DNA from 3 places in the Streptomyces sp. DSM 41931 genome. Region 2 is predicted to be linked to each of the others. Evidence: riboswitches for the same ligand, from Rfam matches in the RefSeq annotation. Region 2 holds a riboswitch; each other region holds the start of a gene.
The links. A riboswitch is a leader RNA that binds a small molecule or an ion and turns the genes downstream of it on or off. The one in region 2 is predicted to bind cyclic di-AMP.

Region 1 (5,137 bases), 1.5 Mb from region 2:
GAGCGGGAGGTGCTGCGGCTGATCGCCCGCGGTTACGCGTACAAGGAGATCGCCAAGCAGCTGTTCATCTCGGTGAAGACGGTGGAGTCGCATGTCTCCGCGGTGCTGCGCAAGCTGCAGTTGTCCAACCGCCATGAGCTGACCCGCTGGGCGACGGCCCGCCGCCTGGTCTGAGCTGCTGGGGGCCTGGATCATCTGCGTTGCCGATGTGGGGGGCCGCGCGCGGGTCACGGGTTGTGCGGAACTGTCGCCCATGGACCGTCGGATGACCGTAAGTGCCCGTGGGACCGGACACGGCGCTTCGCTCTCACTCAGGGTGATGACCGTTGGGGCGAAGGCGGGAAGGGTGAGGGCGGCGGAATGCCAGGGGACGCCCCTGGCTAGGCTCCGGCCTCATGGACGTACTTCTCCACATCTTCGTCGGTCTGCACATCATCGGCATCGCGTCGCTGCTCGGCGGCTTCCTCACCCAGATGAAGGCGATGGGCGCGGGCACCGCCCGCTTCGTCCCCGCGATGCTGCACGGCGCGCTGACGATGCTGGTCACGGGCGTCGTGCTGGTGGGCCTCAACCAGGCCCAGGACTATGCCGTGGACAACATAAAGATCGGCGTGAAGCTGGCGCTGCTGATCGTGATCCTCGGCCTGGTCTACGTGAAGCGGGACGAGGAGAAGGTGGACAAGGGCGTCTTCGGCCTGGTCGGCCTGCTGACCGTGGCCAACATCTTCATCGCGGTCCTCTGGACCTGAGCCCGCTCCCGGAACGCCGGGCCCCGGCGTCGACACGACACCGCCGACCGAGCCGTCTCCGGCCCGGCCGGCGGTGTCGTCGTAGACCCGTCGGCACCCGGCCGTCAGGCCGGGCGGACGATGCTGTGGATCGCGGAGTCGCCGTCGTAGTAGATGGACTCCTCGCGGACGTACGTGCCCGGCTTCGGGGCGTGGATCATCATCCCGTTGCCGATGTAGATGCCCACGTGGGTGACGTCGTCGTAGAAGAAGACCAGGTCGCCGGGCTGGGCCTGGGACACCGGGACGGTGGTGCCGGCGTTCACCTGGTCGTAGGTGGTGCGCGGGAGGGAGACGCCGGCGGCCTTCCAGGCGGCCTGGGTCAGCCCCGAGCAGTCGTAGGAGCCGGGACCGGTCGCGCCCCAGACGTACGGCTTGCCGATCTGCGCGCGGGCGAAGGCGAGGGCCTTCTCGGCCTTGGCGGCGTACGAGGAGTCGGCCGGCGGGGTGTCGGCCGAGCCGGTGGAGCCGGACCCGGAGCTCTCCGAGGTGCCGCCGCTCTGCTGCGCGGCCTCCTCGCGGGCCTGCTCCTGCGCCGCCTGCTGCCGGGCCAGCTCCGCGGCCTTGCGGGCGGCCTCCTCCTGCTTGCGCTTCTCGATCGCGGCGAGCCGCGCCTTCTCCTCGGCGGTCAGCTTCGACAGCAGTTCACGCGCGTCGGCGAGCTTCTTCTGGACGGTGGCCTTGGCCGTCTTCAGATCGCCCTGCGTCTCGGTGAGCGTGCGGAGGCTCTCGGTGGCCTCCTGCCGCTTCTTCATCGTCTCGGTCTGCTGGGTGACGTAGTCGTCCACCGCCGCCTTCTGGCGGCCGGTCATCCGGTCCAGCACCTGGCGCTGGTCGAAGACGTCCTGCGGTGTCTCCGCGAGCAGGAAGGTCGCGGTGTCGGGCATGCCCGCGCCGGTGCGGTACTGGGCGGCCGCGTAGGAGCCCAGCTCCGCGCGCGCCTCGTTCAGCTTCTGTGTGCGCTGCGCCACGTCGTCGAGGAGGGTGTCGACGCGCTTGCGCTGCTTGGTGGTCTTCTCCTTGGCCGCGTTGTACTTCTCGGTCGCCGACTCGGCCTGACGGTAGAGGTCGCCGACCTTCTTCTCGACCTCCTCCAGGCTCGGCCGGTCGTCGCCGGGAGCGGCGTCGGCGGTCTGGGAGAGCAGGGCCACGGAGGTGAGCGCGGCCGTGGCGAGGGCCGGGGTGCGTATGCCTGCCACGCGCGTGCCGGGGGTGCGCGACTTGCGGTGCGACGCCAAGGGAGGCGACTCCTTCCAGTGCTCCGCCTACCGGGTTAGCTGTCGGGTTCGGGCGGGTGGTTCGGAAGGGTTGCCCTACGGCCGCTCCCTGCGGGAGTGGGCCGATTCACCCCAGGTCTCGGTGGGTCCCCGGCTCCGGCTGCCACGGGGGCAGTGACGGACTCGGCGGGGGCCGCGCGGTCCGGCGAGGTTCGCCGGCGGGGGACGAGCGGCCCGGACCGCACGGTAGCCAACTGGTGTGGCGCTTGTGAAGGTTGATGGGTGATATGCCCGATACATTTTCGTGACCTCGTCGGCGGTGTCACTCAGAGTGAGGCGCTGACCGTGGAGGGTGCCCGCCGCGGTACCCACGGAAGGGGCCGCGGGATGTTTCCGGGGCGGCCCCGGGTTGTCGGTGGAGCGCCCTAGACTCGGAGAGCGATGAGCAGCCTCTTTGACGACAGCTTCCTGGCGGACCTCCAGGCCCAGCGCGGCCCGGCGGACGAGCCCCCGCCGCCACCCGAGGACGAGCACGCCCCGGAGCCCCTCCCGGACGACCTGTTCGGCGGGAAGTTCGACGTGCCACCGGAGCGGGACGCCTACTACCGGGACGGCGCCCCGCGCCCGGTGGTCGACTCCGCCGCGCTGCTGGAGGGGCTCAACGACAACCAGCGCGCCGCGGTGGTGCACTCCGGCTCCCCCCTGCTCATCGTCGCCGGAGCCGGTTCCGGCAAGACCCGCGTGCTCACCCACCGCATCGCCTACCTGCTCGCCGAGCGGGGCGTGCACCCGGGCCAGATCCTCGCGATCACCTTCACCAACAAGGCCGCGGGCGAGATGAAGGAGCGCGTCGAGCAGCTCGTCGGCCCCCGGGCGAACGCGATGTGGGTCATGACCTTCCACAGCGCGTGCGTCCGGATCCTGCGCCGCGAGTCCAAGAAGCTGGGCTTCACGTCGTCCTTCTCGATCTACGACGCCGCCGACTCCAAGCGCCTGATGGCCCTGGTCTGCCGCGACCTGGACCTCGACCCCAAGCGCTTCCCGCCGAAGTCCTTCAGCGCCAAGATCAGCAACCTGAAGAACGAGCTGATCGACGAGGAGGACTTCGCCGCCCAGGCGACCGACGGTTTCGAGAAGACCCTCGCCCAGGCCTACGCGCTCTACCAGTCCCGCCTGCGCGAGGCGAACGCGCTGGACTTCGACGACCTGATCATGACGACGGTCAATCTGCTCCGCGCCTTCCCCGACGTCGCCGAGCACTACCGCCGCCGCTTCCGGCACGTCATGGTCGACGAGTACCAGGACACCAACCACGCCCAGTACGCCCTGGTGCGCGAGCTGGTCGGGGGCGCCTCCGAGCACCCCGTCGACGTCCCGCCGGAGGCCGAGGTGCCGCCCGCCGAGCTGTGCGTGGTGGGCGACGCCGACCAGTCCATCTACGCCTTCCGCGGCGCGACGATCCGCAACATCCTCCAGTTCGAGGAGGACTACCCGGACGCGACGACGATCCTGCTGGAGCAGAACTACCGCTCCACGCAGACGATCCTGTCCGCTGCCAACGCCGTCATCGAGCGCAACGAGTCCCGCCGCCCGAAGAACCTGTGGACGAACGCCGGCACCGGTTCGCTCATCACCGGCTACGTCGCCGACACCGAGCACGACGAGGCGCAGTTCGTCGCCGACGAGATAGACCGTCTCACGGACACGGGCAAGGCCAAGGCGGGCGACGTCGCCGTCTTCTACCGCACCAACGCCCAGTCGCGTGTCTTCGAGGAGATCTTCATCCGCGTCGGCCTGCCCTACAAGGTCGTCGGCGGCGTCCGCTTCTACGAGCGCAAGGAGGTCCGGGACGTCCTGGCCTACCTGCGGGTGCTGGCCAACCCCGAGGACGCGGTGCCGCTGCGCCGCATCCTCAACGTCCCCAAGCGCGGCATCGGCGACCGCGCCGAGGCCATGATCGACGCGCTGGCCCAGCGGGAGAAGATCAGCTTCCCGCAGGCGCTCAAGCGCGTCGACGAGGCGTACGGCATGGCCGCCCGGTCGGCGAACGCCGTCAAGCGGTTCAACACGCTGATGGAGGACCTCCGTACGGTCGTCGAGTCGGGGGTGGGTCCGGCGACGGTCCTCGAGGCCATCCTCGAACGCACCGGATACCTCGCCGAGTTGCAGGCCTCCACCGACCCGCAGGACGAGACCCGCATCGAGAACCTCCAGGAACTCGCGGCCGTCGCCCTGGAGTTCGAGCAGGAGCGCGGCGAGGGCGAGACCGGCACGCTGGCCGACTTCCTTGAGCAGGTCGCCCTGGTCGCCGACTCCGACCAGATCCCCGACGAGGAGGACGGCGACGGCGTCATCACGCTGATGACCCTGCACACCGCCAAGGGCCTGGAGTTCCCGGTCGTCTTCCTCACCGGCATGGAGGACGGCGTCTTCCCGCACATGCGCGCCCTCGGCCAGACCAAGGAGCTCGAGGAGGAGCGCCGCCTGGCGTACGTAGGCATCACGCGCGCCCGGGAGCGGCTCTACCTCACCCGGTCGACGATGCGCAGCGCCTGGGGCCAGCCGTCGTACAACCCGCCCTCGCGGTTCCTGGAGGAGATCCCGGCCACGCATGTGGAGTGGAAGAGGACCGGGGCCAGTGGGCCGGTGGCCTCCGGCGCCGTGTCCGGCGTGGCGGCGTCGCTGTCGTCGACCCGCTCCCGCTCGTCCGCGTCGGGCGCGTCCGGCTTCGCCACCCGCCGCACCTCGGAGAAGCCCGTGGTGTCGCTGGCGGTCGGGGACCGGGTCACGCACGACCAGTTCGGCCTGGGCACGGTCGTCGCGGTGAAGGGCACGGGAGCGAACGCGGAGGCGACGATCGACTTCGGCGACGAGAAGCCCAAGCGCCTGCTGCTGCGGTACGCGCCGGTGGAGAAGCTCTAGCGGCAAGAACGACGGCCCGTCGGGGGCCGGGGCCCGCCCCGGCACCGCGACGGGCGAGCCGCGATACGGGTCGGCCTAGGTCGGTTCGAGGCCGTGGCTGCGGAACCAGGCGAGCGGGTCGATCGCCGAGCCGCCGCCGGGGCGCACCTCGAAGTGCAGGTGCGGTCCGGTCGAGTTGCCGGAGTTCCCGGAGAACGCGATCTGGTCGCC
Region 2 (5,137 bases):
GGCGACCAGCACGTGCAGGCACTTCACCCGGTCCGGCATGCCGCCCGCGCTGGGGAAGTTCCTCAGCTCCTCGATCTCGTCGCGGCGCCGGATGTAGTCCTCGTGCGCCGCCCGGTAGGCGGCCGCCAGCTCCGGTTCCGCGGCCAGCCGTTCGGTCATCTCCTTCATCACGCCGTTCGCCTCCAGCGTGCCGATCGCGGAGTTCGCCCGCGGGCACGTCAGGTAGTACAGCGTCGGGAAGGGCGTGCCGTCGGGCAGCCGCGGCGCGGTCTCCACGACGTCCGGCTGCCCGCAGGGGCAGCGGTGCGCGATGGCGCGCAGCCCGCGCGGGGGCCGGCCGAGCTGCTGCTTGAAGGCCTCGACGTCCGCGTCGGTGGGCTCGGTACGCGGGGTCGTGGGCGGAGGGGTGTCCATACGTGTCTTTCTGCGGTGTTCCGTCGGGTCACTGGGCGGCGGCGTCGGCCTTGTCGACGCCGTCCCAGACGTTGGCGTACCAGGGGCGGTCGGCGGCCCGGAGGTCGCCGCGCGTGGTCCCGGCGCCGGCCGGGTCGATGACGATGTAGCCGGTCTCCCCCGGCATGACGTAGTGCAGGCGCCTGCGGATCTCCTGCTCGGCGTACGCGTCGTCCTGCCAGCGGGCCTTGAGATCGCGCAGCCGTTCGACCCGGCGGCGGGTCTCGTCCTGCTCCTTCTGCTGGTCGGCGATCTCCGCGCGCTGGGAGACGTACTGCCGCATCGGGTAGGCGAGGGCCACGACCAGGGAGCAGAGGACCAGGGCGAGCAGGGCCGCGCGCCCGGTCAGCCGGGAGCGGCGGGCCTGCCGCTTGGTCTGCGAGCGGTAGACCCGGGCCGCGGTCTGCTCACCGATCAGCCGGATCCGGGTCGCGGTGGAGAAACGGTCCCGGTCCTTCACCGCCATGTTCCCGCCTCTCGTCCGTCTCATACACGCGTACGTCCCCGCACACGGTACGGGACCGGGTACGGGGACGTACGTACGACGCTTCCTACGCGAGCGGCGCTCAGCCCTTGAAGCGGGGGAACGCGCTGCGGCCGGCGTACACCGCGGCGTCGTCGAGGATCTCCTCGATGCGCAGCAGCTGGTTGTACTTGGCGACGCGCTCGGAGCGGGCCGGGGCGCCGGTCTTGATCTGGCCGCAGTTGGTGGCGACGGCCAGGTCGGCGATGGTGACGTCCTCGGTCTCGCCGGAGCGGTGGGACATCATGCACTTGAAGCCGTTGCGCTGGGCCAGCTCCACGGCGTCCAGGGTCTCGGTGAGCGAGCCGATCTGGTTGACCTTCACCAGCAGGGCGTTGGCGGCGCCCTCCTCGATGCCGCGGGCCAGACGCTCCGGGTTGGTGACGAACAGGTCGTCGCCGACGAGCTGGACCTTGTCGCCGAGCTTGTCGGTGATGGTCTTCCAGCCCTCCCAGTCGTCCTCGAACAGCGGGTCCTCGATGGACACGAGCGGGTACGCGTCGACGAGCTCCGCGTAGTACTCGGTCATCTCGGCCGCCGAGCGCTCCTTGCCCTCGAAGGTGTAGACGCCGTCCTTGTAGAACTCGGAGGCGGCCACGTCGAGGGCCAGGGCGATCTGCTCGCCGGGGGTGTAGCCGGCTTCCCTGATCGCCTCGAGGATGAGGTCCAGGGCCTCGCGGTTGGAGCCGAGGTTCGGGGCGAAGCCGCCCTCGTCGCCGAGCCCGGTGGCCAGGCCCTTGCTCTTCAGGACCTTCTTGAGGGTGTGGTAGACCTCGGCGCCCCAGCGCAGCGCCTCGGAGAAGGACTCCGCGCCGATCGGGGCGATCATGAACTCCTGGATGTCCACGTTGGAGTCGGCGTGCGAGCCGCCGTTCAGGATGTTCATCATCGGCACCGGCAGCAGGTGCGCGTTCGGGCCGCCCAGGTAGCGGAACAGCGGCAGGTCGCTGGCCTCGGAGGCGGCGTGCGCGACGGCGAGCGAGACGCCGAGGATGGCGTTGGCGCCGAGCGAGCCCTTGTTGTCGGTGGCGTCCAGGTCGAACATCGCCTGGTCGATCAGGCGCTGCTCGGTGGCGTCGTAGCCGACGAGCTCCGGGCCGATCTGCTCGATGACGGCCAGTACGGCCTTCTCGACGCCCTTGCCCAGGTAACGGCCGGCGTCGCCGTCACGGAGTTCGATGGCCTCGAAGGCGCCGGTGGAGGCGCCGGACGGGACGGCGGCACGACCCGTGCTGCCGTCGTCGAGGCCGACCTCGACCTCGACCGTGGGGTTGCCTCGGGAGTCCAGGATTTCCCGGGCTACGACGACGTCGATGGACGGCACGAGCATCTCCTTCTTGGGATGTGACGCGGGTGAGCGGGGCCGCGGGGGCCCTGCGGGTCCGAGCCTAACCGGCTCCGGGCGATCGGCCATCTCGCCGCCCGCCTCATGGACAGAACCGAGCGTAGATTGTTTCCGCGCGGAACAAAGCAGGTTCGGAAAACCGTGACCGGAATGCGTCCGGACATGACCCCGCCCCGGTGCGTACGGGGGAAGAAACGCACCGGGGCGGGGAGCCCGTGGGGACGGGGAGGGACCTGCGGGTCTGCCCTTACTTCAGGTGCAGCTGCTGGCCCGGGTAGATGAGGTCGGCGTTGTCGACGATGTCGTCGTTCAGGTCGAACAGCTTCGCCCAGCCGCCCTTGACGTCGTGCTCCGCGGCGATCGAGCTGAGGGTGTCGCCCTTGACGACCTTGTACTCGCCGTCGCCCTTCTCGACCTTCTTGCCGGTCGGGGTGGTGACGGTCTTCTTCTCGGCCTTCTGCTCGGCCGGGGCGGCCGGGCGCTCGGCGGAGCGGGAGGCCTTCTGCTCGCTCTCGCGCGACTCGGTGGAGCCGGACTCCTGCGAGGAGCCCTCGGCGGAGGAGCCGTTGTAGGCGGCGTTGGACAGGCCGGTGCCGCAGACCGGCCAGGCGCCCTTGCCCTGGCCCGCGAGGACCTTCTCGGCGATCTCGATCTGCTGGGCCTTGGTGGCCTGGTCGGCGGTGGCGGCGTACTGGGTGCCGCCGTACGCGGCCCACGTGGAGGCGGAGAACTGCAGACCGCCGTAGTAGCCGTTGCCGGTGTTGATGGACCAGTTGCCGCCGGACTCGCACTGGGCGACGGCGTCCCACTCGGACGCGGTGGCGGCGGAAGCCGTGCCGGACGCCATCAGCGGGCCGGCGACGGCGGCGCCGGCGACACCGGCGATGGCGATGGCGCGAGTGGCCTTGGACGGACGACGGTGCTTGCCCTTGCCGGAAAACAGCATGGATGGATCCCCTCACCGACGCCTACGAGGTGAGCTGTCGGGTTCGGGCCGGTTGAGTTGCCCGGCCACGTCCCTCCCGGGACGCGGCTTCACCCCGAGCCGTACCGGACGTCAACCGTCCGGTCGCGGCACTTACCTGGGTCCCCCGCTCCTGCCTACGGCGCATGACGCGACGACTGTTCCCGTGCTGCCACTGGCAGGATTCGGCGTGGCGGCAGCCGGGGCCCGCGATGGCGAGCGGTCACGACCGTAAGCACGCGATCGGTGGATAATCAAAGATGATCAGGGCTTCTGAGATCTATCTCTCACAGTCCTTATTACGGACATTCAGCTCTAATCGCCCTGTCAACTGCCGCCACCCCAGGGCGCCTTCGACTGCCCGTTTCCGACCGCTATTCGCCGGTCTCGGCGTCCACCAGAAGCCGCTGACCGGGCAGGATCAGGTCCGGGTCCTCGCCGACGACCTGCTGGTTCTCGACATACAGCGCCGTCCATCCACCCGTCAGGGCAAGGGAGTCGGCGATGGAGGTGAGGCTGTCGCCGGTCTGCACGGTGTAGCGGTCGTCGGTGATCCCCGCGGGCCTCTCCACGGACCGCGAGGCGTGCCGGCCGGACGGCGGGGTCACGGCGTCGGCGGTCTCGTCCTCCTGGGCGACGGGACCGCGGTGGCGGCCCGAGCCTGTGTCCTCGGACTCGGTCGCGGCCGAAGAACCGGCACTCTCACCCGACTTGTCCGACTCGTCACCTTCGGGGGTGGCGGAGGCGGACGGAGAGGCCCCGGTGTTCGCGTCACTCTTCTCCTTCTCGGACGAACCGGACGTCGCCGACGGAGAGGGGGAAGCGGACGAATCACTGGATTCCGGCGAACCGGACGGGGTGGCGGTACCGTCGTTCCGGGAGTCCTCCCGGTCCGCGTCGGTCGGCACGCCCGGGTCGACGTTCGGGGACGCGGTGTCCTGGTTCAGACCCGTGAGCAGGCCGCAGGCGCGCCACTTGCCGACGCCCTGGTCGGCGAGGATTCTCTCGGCCACGGTGATCTGCTGGTTGCGGCTGGCCTGGTCGGCACTGGGCGCGAACTCCAGGCCGCCGTAGTCCTCCCAGTCGTCCTGGGTCAACTGCAGTCCGCCGTAGTAGCCGTTGCCGGTGTTCTGGCTCCAGGAGCCGCCGCTCTCGCACTCCGCGACCCGGTCCCAGGTCTCACCGTCCGCCGCGCTGGCGGCGCCCGCCCCGAGGAGCGGAATCGCGATCGCGGAGCCGGTCACCCCGGCGGCGACGAGCAGAGCCGGAGCCTGGCGGGGGCGACGGTGTCGGCCGTTCCCGGAGAGCATGCGGAAGCCTTTCACTCGGCAGCGAGGACCGGCACGGGCGAGCAAAACCTTGCAGCGCGCCGTACTTGATGGGTGAACGTATAGGCAGACGATCACTTGTCACAAGTTCATGCCGTGCAGATCACATGAAGATCACAGAGTTGAGCATGTCTCAGGTTTCCGTGCACCGGCCCCCGGGCACGGACAGGAAGGTCAGGTCTGCCCTGAACAAGGAGGGGAGAATTCCACCGGAAGCGTGCGGAGACCCCGCATGATGAGGCCGCCGCGCCAGCGCAGTTCGGCCGGATCGGCCGCCAGCCTGAGATCCGGAAGACGCGTCAGAAGCGTGGCGAGCGCGGTCTGCCCCTCCAGACGCGCGAGCGGGGCGCCCAGGCAGTAGTGGATGCCGTGCCCGTACCCCAGATGCTGGTTGTCGCGGCGGCCCAGGTCCAGCGTGTCCGGGTCGGCGAACCGCTCCGGGTCCCGGTCGGCCGCGGCCAGCACGACCAGGACCGGGTCGCCGGTCTCGATCCGCTGCCCGCCGATGACGACCGGCTCGGTGG
Region 3 (5,137 bases), 2.6 Mb from region 2:
TTGCCGGAGACGTCGGCGCGGTTGCCGGAGGAGACGAACGTGGACAGGCCGGTGACTCCGGTGACGCCGCCGCCGCGCCGGTGCAGGCGGGACAGCAGCGCGACGCCGATGGCGCCGGACTGGGCGAACAGGCCGATGCGGCCGGCGCGGGGCATGTCGGGGGCGAGCGAGGCGTTCAGCCGCACCTCGGGCGAGGTGTTGATGACGCCGAAGGAGTTCGGTCCGATGATCCGCATGCCGTGGCTGCGGGCCTGTCGGACGAGGGCGCGCTGGCGCTCCCTGCCCTCGGGGCCGGACTCGGCGTAGCCGGCGGAGATCACGACGAGGCCCTGGACGTCGTGCTCGCCGCACTCGGCGACCACCTCGGGGACCCGTTCGGCGGGCACCGCGACGACCGCGAGGTCCACGGGACCGTCGATGTCGCGCACGGAACGGAAGGCGGGGACGCCGTCGAGCTCCTTCCGCCCCTCGGGCAGCGCCCCGTTGACGGCGTAGAGGCGGCCGGTGAAGCCCCCGTCGCGGATGTTGTCGAGGATGCTGCGCCCGACGCCGCCGGGAGCGCGGCCGGTGCCGATGACGGCGACCGCGCCGGGCGCGAGGAGCCGCTGCACCGAGCGGGCCTCCGCGCGCTGCTCGCGCGCGTACTGCACGGCCAGGGAGCGGTCGGTGGGTTCGAGGTCGAACTCCAGGCGCACCACGCCGTCCTCGAAGCTGCGCTTCTGGCGGTATCCGGCGTCGGTGAACACCTTGATCATCTTGGTGTTGGCGGGCAGCACCTCGGCGGCGAAACGGCGGATGCCGCGCTCCCTGGCGACGGCGGCGATGTGCTCCAGCAGGGCGGAGGCGACGCCCCGGCCCTGGTGGGCGTCCTGCACCAGGAAGGCGACCTCGGCCTCGTCGGCCTCCGCGCCGGTCGCGGGCCGCCCGCCGGCGCCGATGCGGTCGTAGCGCACGGTGCCGATGAAGTCGTCGCCGACGGCCGCCGCGAGCCCGACCCGGTCCACGAAGTCGTGGTGGGTGAAGCGGTGCACGTCCTTGGCGGACAGCCGCGGGTAGGGCGCGAAGAAGCGGTAGTACTTCGACTCGTCGGACACCTGCTCGTAGAAGCTGACCAGGCGCTCGGCGTCGTCGACGGTGATGGGGCGGATGCGTGCGGTGCCGCCGTCGCGCAGCACCACGTCGGCCTCCCAGTGGGCGGGGTACTCGTGGCGCTCCGACGAGGTCTGCATGGGCCCCAGAGTACGGCTCGCGTCCGACAGCGGCGCGAGGCAGTCTGTGGTGGACGACCGCCGGGCCGAGGCCGCGGCCCGGCGGTCGTGGGGGCCGTCCCGGACGCCGCTCCGGGCACGCGCCACGATATGGAAGACTGGTCTAGACAACCCTGAACAGCGAAGGGCAGCAACACATGGCTGAGCGCCGCGTCAACGTCGGCTGGGCCGAGGGTCTCCACGCCCGCCCCGCCTCCATCTTCGTCCGAGCCGCCACGGCCGCAGGCGTCCCGGTGACGATCGCCAAGGCCGGGGGCACCCCCGTCAACGCGGCCTCGATGCTGGCCGTCCTGGGCCTGGGCGCCCAGGGCGGTGAGGAGATCGTCCTCGCCTCCGACGCCGAGGGCGCGGACGCCGCCCTGGACCGGCTGGCGAAGCTGGTCGCCGAGGGTCTCGAGGAACTTCCCGAGACCGTCTGAATCCGAATTACGCACGCGACTGCCGTGTGACGCGGAAAGGCCCGTCCGGACCACCGGGCGGGCCTTTCCCATTCCCATTTCCGGGCAGCAGGAAAAGCCCCCGCCATTTGCGCCCTCTTTGTATACGGGACCTGTGTTAATGGCGCAGGCTCGTCATGTTTACGGGATGTTGCGAGTTCCTCACACGGTCCGTGCCGACGGCGCGTGCGGCGCCGGAGCCGAACCGCAGCCGGCGTCCGGCGTCCGCCTGCTCGGTGTGCAGGGCCGTGAGGGTCCGCGCCCGCTCGCCGTCGCCGCGCGCCACGGCGTCCACGATCGCGCCGTGCTCCGCCCAGTACGCGACCGGGTCGGGCGGGCCGTCGGCCGCGTACATCCAGGCGATCTTGTGCCTGAGCTGGGTCAGCATCGACGTCAGCGCCGGGCTGCCGGAGGCCTGGGCGAGCGTCTCGTGGAACCATCCGCCCAGCGAGCGCAGATCCTCGCTGTTGCCCTGACGTGCGCGTTCCTGCCCCAGTCTGACCAGGCCGCGCAGCACCTTGAGATGGGCGTCGGTGCGCCGCTGGGCCGCCCGGGAGGCGCCGAGGGGCTCCAGCAGCCGGCGCATCTCCAGCAGGTCGGCGGCCTCCTGCTCGGTGGGCTCCGCCACGCACGCGCCCGCGTGCCGCCGGGTCACCACGAACCCCTCCGCCTCCAGGGTGCGCAGCGCCTCGCGGACGGGGACGCGGGAGACCCCGTAGCGGCGGGCGAGCAGTTCCTCGGTGAGCCGGCCCCCGCGCTCGTGGACACCGGCGACGATGTCGTCCCGGATCGCCGTGCACACCGAGTGCGCGGGAATACGCATGACCGACCTCCGGCTTAATCCCCGTGAAACGTCGACGCTTGACGTCCGTTCGTGACTCTATTGCAACCGACGACAATTTCCGACGGCGGACCGGAATCCATACATAATTTTTGGACAGGCGGCGTCCGGACGGACGCCCGAAAACGCCGAAAGCCCCGGCTCACGAAGAGCCGGGGCCCGGAAGGCGGGAGGGCGCGCCTCAGATGTTCACGCCGTGGGACCGGAGGTAGGCCACCGGGTCGAGGTCGGAGCCGTACTCGGCGGACATGCGCGCCTCGAAGTGCAGGTGGGCGCCGGTGACGTTGCCGGTGGCGCCGGCCAGGCCGATCTGCTGGCCCGCGGTGACCTCCTGGCCCACCGACACCGCGATCGACGACAGGTGCGCGTACTGGGTGTACGTGCCGTCGTGCATCTTGATGACGACCTGGTTGCCGTACGCGCCGCCCCAGCCGGCCTCGACGACCGTGCCGACGCCGACGGACTGGACGGGCGTGCCACTGGCGGCGTGGAAGTCGATCCCGGTGTGGCTGCCGGACGACCAGATGGCGCCGCCGCTCTGGTAGGAGGTCGACACGTACGAGCCGGGGATCGGGGAGACGAAGGTGTTGAGGCGCTTGCGCTCCGCCTCACGCGCGGCGCGCTCCTGCTCGGCGCGGGCCTTCTCGGCCTCCTCGGCCGCCCGCTCGCGGGCCGCCTCCTCGGCCGCCTTGCGCGCGGCCTCCTCGGCCGCCACGCGGGCGGCCTCGTGCTGGGCCGCGGCCTGGGCGTCGATGCGGTCGGCGACCACGTCGCCGAGGGTGACGACGGGAGTGAGGCCGGTCTGGGCCGCGGCCGGTTCGGCGGCGAGCGCGGGGGCCGCGAGGGAGCCGACGACGCCGGTGCCCGCGAGGGCCGCGACGCCCGCGGCGCGGGCGGTGCCGCGCTGGACGCGGCTGGGACGACGGTGCTTCCCGGTGGCGCGGGTGAACGCCATGTACAAGCTGGTCCTTTCCTTCCCTCTCGCCTACCGGGTTAGCTGACGGGTTCGGAGCAGGAAGGTCTCCTACGGACCCCCTCGCGACACGCGCGGGCGTCCGATTCACCCCAGGGACTGCATTGGGTCCCCGGCTCCCCTGGCTCGCGCCGTACGGGGACTCGGCGATGACTGTCCGCTGCCGCGGATGCGGCGCACTGCCCGACGAACAGCCCGCACGAAACTAAGCGGCACCTCTCGCAATCCCCAAACGATTCCCGGGTTTTGTAGCGCATCCCACAGGGCAGACAGGCAACCTCCGCCCCAATCCGGGCATAAGGGAGCCCCGGTGACGTTCCCGCCACCGGGGCTCTCGCGCGTGCGTCCCGCTGCGGCTCTACTCGGCCGTCACGACGGTGACTTCGCCGATCCCGAGCGCCTCCACGGGCGCCTTGATCTGCGCCGCGTCGCCGACGAGCACGGTCACCAGACGGTCCACCGGGAAGGCGTTCACCACCGCCGCCGTGGCCTCCACGGTGCCGGTCGCGGCCAACTGCCGGTACAGGTCGGCCTGGTAGTGGTCCGGCAGATGCTGCTCGACCTGGTCCGCCAGGGTGCTCGCGACGGCCGCCGCCGTCTCGTACTTGAGCGGCGCCACGCCCACCAGGTTCTGCACGGCGACGTCGCGCTCCTCGTCGGTGAGGCCCTCGGCGGCCAGCGTGCGCAGCACGGTCCACAGGTCGTCCAGCGCCGGGCCGGTGTGGGGGGTGTCGACCGAGCCGCTGATGGCCAGCATCGCCGCGCCCGAGCCGTCGGGGGCCGAGCGCAGCACCTGGCCGAACGCCCGTACGCCGTAGGTGTATCCCTTCTCCTCGCGCAGGACGCGGTCCAGGCGCGAGGTGAGGGTGCCGCCGAGGCAGTACGTGCCGAGCACCTGTGCGGGCCACACACGGTCGTGCCGGTCCGGGCCGATCCGGCCGATCAGCAGCTGCGTCTGCACGGCGCCGGGCCGGTCCACGACGACCACGCGGCCGGTGTCGTCCGCCACCACCGCGGGGACGGGCCGCGGCCGGGCCTGGGAGCCGGTCCAGGCGCCCAGGGTGTCGGCGAGCAGCGCGTCCAGGTCGACGCCGGTGAGGTCGCCGACCACCACGGCGGTCGCCGTGGCCGGGCGGACGTGCTTCTCGTAGAAGCCGCGCACGGCGGCGGAGTCGATGCGCGCGACGGTCTCCTCGGTGCCCTGGCGCGGGCGCGACATGCGCGCACTCGCCGGGAACAGCTCCTTGGCGAGCTCCTTCGCGGCGCGGCGGGACGGGTTCGCCAGCTCGTGCGGGATCTCGTCCAGGCGGTTGCGGACCAGCCGCTCGGTCTCGCTGTCGGCGAAGGCGGGCGCGCGCAGGGCGTCGGCGACCAGACCGAGCGCCTTGGCGAGCCGGGAGGCCGGCACCTCGAGGCTGAGGCGGACGCCGGGATGGTCGGCGTGCGCGTCGAGGGTGGCGCCGCAGCGCTCCAGCTCGGCGGCGAACTCCTCGGCGGAGTGCTTGTCGGTGCCCTCGGAGAAGGCGCGCGCCATGATCGTGGCGACGCCGTCGATCCCCTCGGGCTCCGCGTCCAGGGGCGCGTCGAGGACCACCTCGACGGCGACGACCTGCTGTCC

Region 1: another riboswitch for cyclic di-AMP. It lies ahead of ACP7TJ_RS20235 (C40 family peptidase); the one in region 2 lies ahead of ACP7TJ_RS12965 (transglycosylase family protein).
Region 3: another riboswitch for cyclic di-AMP. It lies ahead of ACP7TJ_RS24880 (M23 family metallopeptidase); the one in region 2 lies ahead of ACP7TJ_RS12965 (transglycosylase family protein).

What each region holds. Positions count from the first base shown of each region.
Region 1 covers NZ_CP189902.1:4,331,763-4,336,899, forward strand. Annotated here, with positions in the region: gene ACP7TJ_RS20225 (LuxR C-terminal-related transcriptional regulator) at 1-174, shown strand, start outside; gene ACP7TJ_RS20230 (hypothetical protein) at 396-749, shown strand; gene ACP7TJ_RS20235 (C40 family peptidase) at 854-2,026, opposite strand; cyclic di-AMP (ydaO/yuaA leader) riboswitch at 2,034-2,189, opposite strand; gene pcrA (DNA helicase PcrA) at 2,447-4,927, shown strand; gene ACP7TJ_RS20245 (M23 family metallopeptidase) at 5,003-5,137, opposite strand, start outside.
Region 2 covers NZ_CP189902.1:2,821,368-2,826,504, forward strand. Annotated here, with positions in the region: gene ACP7TJ_RS12950 (DUF501 domain-containing protein) at 1-414, opposite strand, end outside; gene ACP7TJ_RS12955 (FtsB family cell division protein) at 443-919, opposite strand; gene eno (phosphopyruvate hydratase) at 1,020-2,300, opposite strand; gene ACP7TJ_RS12965 (transglycosylase family protein) at 2,569-3,267, opposite strand; cyclic di-AMP (ydaO/yuaA leader) riboswitch at 3,272-3,440, opposite strand; gene ACP7TJ_RS12970 (transglycosylase family protein) at 3,660-4,595, opposite strand; gene ACP7TJ_RS12975 (cytochrome P450 family protein) at 4,788-5,137, opposite strand, start outside.
Region 3 covers NZ_CP189902.1:5,389,040-5,394,176, reverse strand. Annotated here, with positions in the region: gene ACP7TJ_RS24895 (GNAT family N-acetyltransferase) at 1-1,229, opposite strand, end outside; gene ACP7TJ_RS24890 (HPr family phosphocarrier protein) at 1,406-1,687, shown strand; gene ACP7TJ_RS24885 (GntR family transcriptional regulator) at 1,824-2,528, opposite strand; gene ACP7TJ_RS24880 (M23 family metallopeptidase) at 2,728-3,501, opposite strand; cyclic di-AMP (ydaO/yuaA leader) riboswitch at 3,514-3,678, opposite strand; gene ACP7TJ_RS24875 (M16 family metallopeptidase) at 3,878-5,137, opposite strand, start outside.